2 regions of the Streptomyces sp. NPDC001492 genome follow, and region 2 is predicted to be linked to the other one. Evidence: riboswitches for the same ligand, from Rfam matches in the RefSeq annotation. Region 2 holds a riboswitch; the other holds the start of a gene.

Region 1 (4,789 bases), on a different contig from region 2:
GGGGTCGAGCCCGACCAGGCGGGCACCGGCACGCTGTTCACCGATGTAGCGGTCGGCCTGCGCGTCGGTGAGCGGGAAGCCGGAGCGGCGCGCGACCTGCAGATAGGAGTCGATCTCGGCGCAGTGCACCCACAGCAGCAGCTCGGGTTCGTCGACGCCGTACCGCTCCCCCGTGTCCGGGTCGGTCGCCGACAGCATGGTGTGGATCTTCCGGACGCGGGCGCCGGCCCGCTCGGCGGCCTCGGTGGTGCCGTAGGTGATGGTGCCGACGAAGTTGGCGGTGCGCATCAGCCGGCCCCAGGCATCGCGCCGGAAGTCGGAGTTCTGCATGACGCCACGCACGGCCCGGGGATGCAGCGCCTGAAGGTAGAGCGCGCGGACTCCGGCGACCCACATCATCGGGTCGCCGTGCATCTGCCAGGTCACCGAGGACGGCCCGAAGAGCCCGGGGTCACCTGCGTGGATGTCCCTCACCCTTGCAGGCTAGCGCCGCACCCTGGGCATCCCCAGACCGATCCACGAGATGATCTCCCGCTGGATCTCGTTGTTCCCGCCGCCGAAGGTGAAGATCACGGCGGAGCGGTAGCCGCGCTCCAGTTCGCCGTGGAGGACGGCACCGGCGGAGCCCTCCTTCAGCGCGCCCGCAGCGCCGACGATCTCCATCAGCCAGGCGTAGGCGTCCCGGCGCGCCTCGGAGCCGTAGACCTTGACCGCGGAGGCGTCCTGGGGGGTGAGGGTGCCGTTCTGGACGGCGTGCACCATCCGCCAGTTGAGCAGCTTCATCGCATCCAGCCTGGTGTGGGTCTGGGCGAGCCGGCGGCGCACCCAGGGCAGGTCGACGACGCGGCGGCCGTCGGCCAGCTTGGTCTCCATGGCCCAGCGCTGCACGTCCTGCAGGGCGCGGATGGCCATGGTGCCGTGGGCGGCGAGGGTGACGCGCTCGTGATTGAGCTGGTTGGTGATCAGCCGCCAGCCCTGGTTCTCGGCGCCGACGCGGCGGGAGACGGGGACGCGGATGTTCTCGTAGTAGCTGGCCGTGGTGTCGTGCGAGGCAAGGGTGTTGATGACGGTGCAGGAGTAGCCGGGGTCGGTGGTGGGGACGAGGAGCATGGTGATGCCCTTGTGAGGCGGTGCCTCGGGGTCGGTGCGGGTCGCGAGCCACACCCAGTCCGCGGTGTCGCCGTTGGTGGTCCAGATCTTCTGCCCGTTGACGACGTACCCGTCGCCGTCGAACACCGCGCGCGTCTTCAGGGACGCGAGATCCGTCCCCGCGTCGGGCTCGCTGTAGCCGATCGCGAAGTCGATCTCGCCGGCGAGGATCTTGGGCAGGAAGTACGCCTTCTGCTCCTCCGTGCCGAACTGCATGATCGTCGGCCCGACGGTGTTCAGCGCCATCAGCGGCAGTGGTACGCCGGCCTGGGCGGCCTCGTCGAAGAAGATGAACTGCTCCATCGCGGTCAGACCGCGCCCGCCGTACTCCTTCGGCCAGCCCACGCCGAGCCAGCCGTCCGTGCCCAGGCGCCGGATGGTCTCGCGGTAGAAGCGTTTCTGGGCGGCCGGGTCGCCGTGCCGTGCGTAGGCGTTGTCCGGCACCAACTCGGCGAAGTACGCGCGCAGTTCGGTGCGCAGCCGCTGCTGCTCGGGCGTGTATTCGAGGTGCACGGCGCCTCCAGGCTTCCCAGGCCGGTCCTGACGGCGCACACCGTAGAACGTGTTCCAGAAATTGGGAATGGCGAGGGACAGGGAAAGGGCCCCCGGTCGTCGACCGGGGGCCCTTTGCCGAGTGAGCCGGCGGAACCGGTCAGGGGGCGACGGGAGTTGCCCGGGTGGCGCCGTCCACCCGCGCCGGTTTCGGGGCGAGCACCCGCTCCGCCAGCACCCCGAAGACCAGCCCGAAGGAGGTCCACAGGGTCAGCTGGACGGCCAGGGCGGCCAGTCGGAACTGCCAGAGCAGGGTGGCGGAGAAGTCCTTCGGGACCTCGTTGACGGCCGGCAGGAACGCATACGCGAGCCCGACGGCGAGGAGGAAGAACGCGCCCGCGGCGAGCGTCGCGTTCCAGTTGCCCAGGCGCGGCGCGAGGCGCTTGCCCAGGATGACGGTGGCGACGGCCAGCAGCACGCTGAGCACCATCATCAGGAAGTACAGCGTGGTGCGCTTGCCGATGGTGCCCGGGTCGCCGACGGACGGCGGGTTGGCCGGGTACTTCAGGAACGGCACGACGTACACGGCGATCAGACCGGCGGCCGCGAGGAGCAGCGCGCTCGCGCGCGGCCCGAAGCGGCCGATGCGGCCGAGCGCGAAGCAGTACGCGAGAGCGGCGATGCCGCCGAACGCGACGCCGTAGACCAGGACACCGGTGGACAGGCCCGCGGTGGACTGCATCGTGCGGCTGACGACTTCCATGCCGTGCTCGTGCGAGTGAGCCTCCTCGTAGGCGATGGCCGCGTCGACGCGCGGTTCACCGAGGAAGTAGGCGACGACCAGGGCGAGCAGGCCCGCGGCGAGTCCCGCGAGCATGCCGCGCACCAGGAGGTTGCGGACGGTTGCCGAGTTCATGAGCGGCTGTGCTTTCTCGCCGCCCTCAGTGGCAGGGGAAGCCGAGCAGGTGACGGGCGTCGTGCACCCACTCGTGCACGTCAGATCCGTTCATCACGGAGGTGGCGCCCTGCTCGGCGCCGACGAAGTAGAGCAGTACCAGCATCAGGATGCCGAAGAAGACCGCCCAGGGGACGATCGCGCCGATCGGCAGCTTTGCGGGTACGGCGGTGGGGGTGGTGGTCGGCTGAGCGACAGACTGCGCCATGGCAGGCCCTCCTGGGGGAACTCGCGTCCCGTCTCGGTGGTGCACGCGACGACGGGGCGGGTCTGACTCACCCGGTGCGCACCCAGGGTGCGTACCGGACTTACAGTGGCGCGACCGTGCCGGACTTCCACCGGCTTCCGCTGTGCCGTCGTCAATATCCACGAGAAGGTACCGCGAAGCAGAGTTGCGGCCAAGAGCGCACGGATCGGCGGCGAGCGCCCCTGGTGAGCCGTTTCAGCCGTCGGATCAAGGGATTTGAGGGAATGTCGAGGGCGGGGACGGACGTATGACAAGCCGAGTGATCTTGGTCTCACCTGCGCTCACCGCGGCGCTCAGGGAGGCGCGCTTCGACGACGGCTGCCCGCTCGACGCCTCGGGGCTGCGGCAGGCACGGGCGGCCGCCGGCACGCTCCCGGCGGCGGAACGGGTCCGGGTCTCCCCCACCGTGCGCTGCCGCGAGACGGCGCAGGCTCTCGGTCTCGACGCCGTGGACGCGCCGGAGTTGGCGGCTCTGGACGCGGGCCGCTGGCGCGGTGCGACGCTGGCGGAGGTGAGCCAGCGCGAGCCGGAGGCGCTGGCCCGCTGGCTGTCGGACCCCGCGGCCGCGCCGCACGGTGGGGAGTCGGTGACGGCGCTGTGCGACCGGGTGGCGGGCTGGCTGGAGGCGGTCGCGCGGACACCGGGCCGGACGCTCGCCGTGGTCGAACCCGAGGCCGTACGGGCCGCGGTGGTGCGGGCGCTCGGGGCGCCGGAGTCGGCGTTCTGGCGGGCGGATGTCCCGCCGCTGACGGCGATCGAGCTCAGCGGCAGGTCCGGGCGCTGGAACGTGCGGCTCGGGCAGCCGGTCGGCGCGCCGTGAGCGTCAGTTCAGGGTGACGAGGAATTCCGTGCACGCCTCGGCGCACTGCCGGCAGGCCTTGGCGCCGTCCTCGGCGCCCGGCAGCCGGTCGAAGGCGTGCGCACCCTCCAGGCACACGGTGCGGCACCACTCCACCTGGATGCGGATGGCGGCCTCGTCCAGGTGGTTCTGCTCGGACAGCACACGGCAGGTCGCGTCGCACACCTCCGCGCACATGATGCCCTTGCGTCGTACGAGTTCCTGCTCCTCCGTGCCGTCCGGATCCACGAGGCTTGCGCGCAGAGCACACGCGCGTGCGCACTCGGTGCAGGCCTGCGCGCAGGCGAAGCGGTCCTCCAGGAACCGGAAGAGCTCCTGCTGGGTCGTCGAAGTCACACCTGGCGGGTTGCCGTCGTCGATCGCCTCAAACACCGGGAACCGCGGTCCGGCCGACTTCGGCCGGGTCGGTTCGCACCGGGTCCCATGGGTACCCGCGAGCCCATGAGCACCTCATGGATGGACATGAACATCGCCGCAGGTCGCGGCGCACTCGGAATCGGCCTGGTCGTCGTGGGGGTGGCGGTCGTGGCCCTGCTGATCGGTGCCTTCTTGCTGGGCGCCCGCATCCGTCGCCGCGAACCCGCTCCGCCGCGCCCGGAGGATCAGCCGCGGCTGCCGGACGACGGCCCGGTCCGCGAGGTACGGGAGAACCGTGAGCCCGCCGAGATACCCCGCAGCGACCACCGGCTGACCCCGCACGAGCTGCCTGGTCACGGCAATACGCCGAGCAGGACGAGCGGGTCGCAGCGGCCCAAGCGCTGGAGCGAGGGCAGCAGCGGGTCGTTCGGGAGCGGCGGGCCGGGGAGCCGCTGACGCCGGGCACGTCCGCGGGCGACGCCGGGAGGACGTGAGAGTCAAGACCGACCCCGCCCGCGGCACCCTGCCGCTGCCCGACTACGACCACCTGCCGACCGGCGGGCTCGAGAGCCCCCAGCAGCGGGAAACCCTCGCCCGCCCGAGGTCATCGACCCCATACCGGTCATCGAGTCGCGGCCAGCTCCCGAGGGGCGCACGGTGTTTCGCGTCGGCCCGAGGGTGCGCGGGACATGACGTCGACGTCGAGTTTGCGCTCGGCCCTGGGGTGGTC
Region 2 (4,789 bases):
CCGCCGACGGGACAGCAGCACCAGAGCGATGAGCAGTTCCCGGCTGGGCCCGCGCGGCTGCAGTGCCTGCTCGACCAGCTCTCCGGCACCTCGCTCCCCAAGGTGGTGCAGTACGCGGAAGCCGAAGTAGGCCTGAAGGATGCTGTGCGGGAAACGGACCTTCTTCTCGGAGCCCTCCACCAGCCTGAGCCTGTGCGCGTTGCCCACGATCCGGGCGAGCACGGCGTGGCACTGGTCCGCGTTCCCTTCGCGCAGACGCCTGCCCTCCTCGGCACCGAGCCTGTCGCAGAGCGTGTTCCAGATCCGCCGTCGGTGCCACTCGGACAAGGCGTTCTGGCGCTTGCCGTACCGGTCGAAGCGGCGGCTCCTCGTCCACACGTGCTCCGCCCAGGTTCTCGCGTGCCGCGCCCTACCGGGATGCATGTCCTGGTCGAGCAATTCGTCGAAGCCGACCTCCAGTTCGTCCTGGAGCAGTCCGATGCACGCCAGGGCGGAGACCACTTCGACGGTGTCCCGGCGCTCCTGCGATGTCAGCGCCACCTCCTCGCGCAGCCGGCCCTCGCACAGGGCCTGATCCCATTTCTCCAGCAGCCACAGCCGGAGCGTGCTGCGATCCCGGCTGCGCGTGTCCAGCCGCTGGGGATCGTCGCGCGGCCGGTCACGCTCCAGGGCGCCCAGGCAGTGCAGTTCGCGCGCGATCTGCAGGTAGATGGGTGATTCGGTCACCTCCGCCGTCTCCACGATCCAGTCCACCCGGCGCTCGTCCGTGCCCGGTACCTGCCCTTCGAGGAACCGGAGGGCCTCCTCCTCGCTCAGCGGTTCCAGCTCGACGATCGCGGCGGGGGTGCTCTCCAGCGGACTGTGCGGCCGGGAGGCGATGACCAGGGGCAGCTTCTCGTCATAGGCGCGCTGGATGGCCTGACGGATGATGTTGTCGCGGTGCTGCTGGAGTTCGCCGTCGAGGAGCGCCTCTTCCAGCCCGTCGGCTATCACCACCGGCTTGTCGTCGGCCAGCAGTTGCTGCCAGACCCGCTCGGTCTTGCCGCGCGCCAGAACGCCCTGGGGCGCCTCGTCGGCGAAGCGCTGCTTGGCCATGCGCTCGAAGTTGAGGTCGGTCCCGCCGTCCGCGTCCCTCAGCCTGATCGGCACGGGCACGGCGTTCAGCCGGGCGAGCAGTTCGGTGAGCCGTACAAGGACGGCGGTCTTGCCCGCGCCGACACCTCCGACGAGGAGATAGGGCCTGCGCGTGTCACGCTCCCGCAGCCGTTCGGCGATGACCTGGACAACCTCCTCGCGGCCGACGATCTCGGCGGTGTCCTGCCCGGCGGTGGGCATCAGTCCCCGGGGATCCCCACGCGCCTTCGCCAGGTAACGCCGCTTGGTCCAGCTGTACCACCAGAACAGGAAGAGCGCGGCGGCGAGTGAAGCGGTGAGCACGGGACCGACGAACAGCAGGACGGCGTCGAACCCCTTGCTCTGCCGCAGGTGCTCGAACCCGGTCGACGTATGCGCGAACCAGATGTACACACCCTCCCCGCACCAGGCGAGGACCGCGAGCAGGGCGGTCAGCCACACGATCCTGGTCACGTTGGCGTAGGAGAACCATCTGCGCCATTTCCTGGGGCGGGCGGTGCCCCCGCGGGCCTTTGGACGCAACGCTCTTCGTGGCCGCGTCCTGCTGGGCGAGTGACGGGCGACCGACATCGTGCGTTCTCCCTCCGAGAGCGGTTCTCGGGATCGGAGGCCCACGCCGACGCCTGTACCTCCTTCCATTGGAAGCACTCCCCCAACGCCCCGCAACCCGGGGTCGGGTCACGAGACCCCCTGTGGAAAACCCGAGGCCCGTTGTCCTACCCGTCCGGCAGACTCGGGCCATGGACATCGTGATCCGGCAGGCGGAGCCCGACGAGTACGAGACTCTCGGCGAGATCACCGCCCAGGCCTACCTCGGCGACGGGCTGCTCGACTTCGCAGGCAGCGACTGGTACCTCGGCGAGCTGAAGGACGTCGCCAAACGGGCGGCCCACGCGCAGGTCCTGGTGGCCGTGGAGCGCGACCGCCTCCTCGGGGGCGTGACCTTCGTGCCGTCCGGCGGTCCCCTTTCCGAGATAGCCGGGCCTTCGGAGAGCGAGATACGGATGCTCGCCGTCGCCCCGGCCGCCCGCCGCCGTGGCATCGGCGAGGCCCTCGTGCGCGCCTGCATCGACCGGTCCAGGGCCACGCCCGGCCGCACCGGCCTCGTCCTGTCGACCCAGGGCTCGATGCGTGCCGCCCACCGGATCTACGAACGCCTCGGCTTCGTCCGCGTCCCCGAGCGCGACTGGCATCCGGTTCCGGGGAACGAGGACATCCTGCTCCTCACCTATGAGTTGACACTCTGACACGCTCCGAAGTCGGCGCGACACAACATATGGGGGTGCTGTCCTCACCCGGCACAAGATGTATGCTCATGCTCGCTGTCGTCGCAGGGGAATCCGGTGCGAATCCGGAACTGTCCCGCAACGGTGTACCCATACGTGTTCGCACACATATGGGCGTCAGTCCGAGGACCTGCCGACAGTGCGCCCGGCCGCCGTGGCCCGGGTGCTGTGACGTCCGGGCCTCGTGGAGTGGGCCGGTGGACGCGACGCCGTGTGCGCTCGTGACTGCCCCCTGCCCTCCGCAAGGCCCCCGTGCCGAGCGAGGGAGAGCCTCACGTGACCATCGCGCCAGCAGACCCGGTTTCAGCCAGCGCCGCCGTGGCCGAGGACGGCCTGGGAGCCGCGCTGCTGCGGACCCTGACCGGGCTGACCGCCGACCTTCCCGACGCCGACCCCGGCCGGGTCGCCGCCGCCGCGCTGCGCGGCCGGTCCGCCCGTGCGGACGAGACGGAGCTGCGCGAACTGGCCACGGAGGCGGCCGCCGGCCTCATCTCCGAGGACCCCGCCTACTCGCAGCTGGCCGCCCGGCTGCTGACGATCGGCATCGCCGCGGAGGCAGCCTCCCAGGGCGTCAGGTCCTTCACCGAGTCCGTCGCCGTCGGCCACCGCGAGGGCCTCGTCGCCGACCGCACGGCGGAGTTCGTACGGGTCCACGCCGACCGCCTCGACGCCCTCATCGACCCTCAGGCCGATGACCGTTTCGGCTACTTCGGCCTGCGCACCCTGCACAGCCGCTATCTGCTCCGGCACCCCATCACCCGCCAGGTCATCGAGACGCCGCAGCACTTCATGCTGAGGGTGGCGAGCGGCCTGGCCGAGGACGACACCACACGCGCACTCGAGGAAGTCGAGGCCCTCTACCGGCTCATGAGCCGCCTCGACTACCTCCCGTCCTCCCCCACCCTCTTCAACTCCGGCACCCGGCACCCCCAGATGTCGTCCTGCTACCTCCTCGACTCCCCGCTGGACGAGCTGGACTCCATCTACGACCGCTACCACCAGGTCGCCCGCCTCTCGAAGCACGCCGGCGGCATCGGCCTGTCGTACAGCCGCATCCGCGCCCGCGGCTCCCTCATCCGCGGCACCAACGGCCACTCCAACGGCATCGTCCCGTTCCTGAAGACCCTCGACGCCTCGGTCGCCGCCGTGAACCAGGGCGGCCGGCGCAAGGGCGCGGCCGCCGTCTACCTGGAGACCTGGCACTCCGACATCGAGGAGTTCCTGGAGCTGCGCGACAACACCGGTGAGGACGCCCGCCGTACGCACAACCTGAACCTCGCGCACTGGGTCCCGGACGAGTTCATGCGCCGCGTGAACGCCGACGGGCAGTGGTCCCTGTTCTCCCCGGCGGACGTGCCGGAGCTGGTGGACCTGTGGGGTGAGGAGTTCGACGCCGCCTACCGCAAGGCAGAGGAGGCGGGGCTCGCGAAGAAGACCATCCCCGCCCGTGACCTCTACGGCCGCATGATGCGCGCCCTCGCGCAGACCGGCAACGGCTGGATGACCTTCAAGGACGCCGCCAACCGGACCGCCAACCAGACCGCCGAGCCGGGCCATGTCGTCCACTCCTCCAACCTCTGCACCGAGATCCTGGAGGTCACGGACGACGGCGAGACGGCGGTCTGCAACCTGGGTTCGGTCAACCTCGGCGCGTTCGTGGTCGGTCAGGACATCGACTGGGAGCGGCTGGACGAGACGGTCCGCACGGCCGTGACCTTCCTGGACCGCGTGGTCGACATCAACTTCTACCCCACCGAGCAGGCGGGCCGTTCGAACGCCCGCTGGCGCCCCGTGGGCCTGGGCGCGATGGGTCTCCAGGACGTCTTCTTCAAGCTCCGCCTGCCCTTCGACTCCCCCGAGGCCAAGGCCCTGTCCACCCGGATCGCCGAGCGCATCATGCTCGCCGCGTACGAAGCCTCCGCCGACCTCGCCGAGCGGAGCGGCCCGCTGCCGGCCTGGGAGAAGACCCGTACGGCCCGCGGTGTCCTGCACCCCGACCACTACGACACCGAACTCACCTGGCCGGAGCGCTGGGCGGCCCTCCGGGAACGCGTCGCCGCCGTCGGCATGCGCAACTCGCTCCTCCTCGCGATCGCCCCCACCGCCACCATCGCGTCGATCGCGGGCGTGTACGAGTGCATCGAGCCGCAGGTCTCCAACCTCTTCAAGCGCGAGACCCTCTCCGGCGAGTTCCTCCAGGTCAACTCCTACCTGGTGAAGGACCTCAAGGAGCTCGGCGTCTGGGACGCCCGCACCCGCGAGGCGCTGCGCGAGTCGAACGGCTCGGTGCAGGACTTCGCCTGGATCCCGGCCGATGTACGCGCCCTGTACCGCACGGCGTGGGAGATCCCGCAGCGCGGGCTCATCGA

Evidence for each region. A riboswitch is a leader RNA that binds a small molecule or an ion and turns the genes downstream of it on or off. The one in region 2 is predicted to bind cobalamin.
Region 1: linked by a shared signal. The riboswitch ahead of ACWC1K_RS08700 (CbtB domain-containing protein) and the one ahead of ACWC1K_RS45450 (ribonucleoside-diphosphate reductase subunit alpha) in region 2 are both predicted to bind cobalamin.

Annotation. Positions count from the first base shown of each region.
Region 1 is NZ_JBSFHW010000005.1:210,176-214,964, forward strand. It holds gene ACWC1K_RS08685 (oxygenase MpaB family protein) at 1-414, opposite strand, end outside; gene ACWC1K_RS08690 (acyl-CoA dehydrogenase family protein) at 484-1,662, opposite strand; gene ACWC1K_RS08695 (CbtA family protein) at 1,802-2,557, opposite strand; gene ACWC1K_RS08700 (CbtB domain-containing protein) at 2,583-2,804, opposite strand; cobalamin riboswitch at 2,808-2,990, opposite strand; gene ACWC1K_RS08705 (histidine phosphatase family protein) at 3,091-3,663, shown strand; gene ACWC1K_RS08710 (ferredoxin) at 3,667-4,038, opposite strand; gene ACWC1K_RS08715 (DUF6479 family protein) at 4,144-4,515, shown strand.
Region 2 is NZ_JBSFHW010000063.1:37,438-42,226, forward strand. It holds gene ACWC1K_RS45440 (ATP-binding protein) at 1-1,587, opposite strand, end outside; gene ACWC1K_RS45445 (GNAT family N-acetyltransferase) at 1,875-2,381, shown strand; cobalamin riboswitch at 2,444-2,572, shown strand; gene ACWC1K_RS45450 (ribonucleoside-diphosphate reductase subunit alpha) at 2,697-4,789, shown strand, end outside.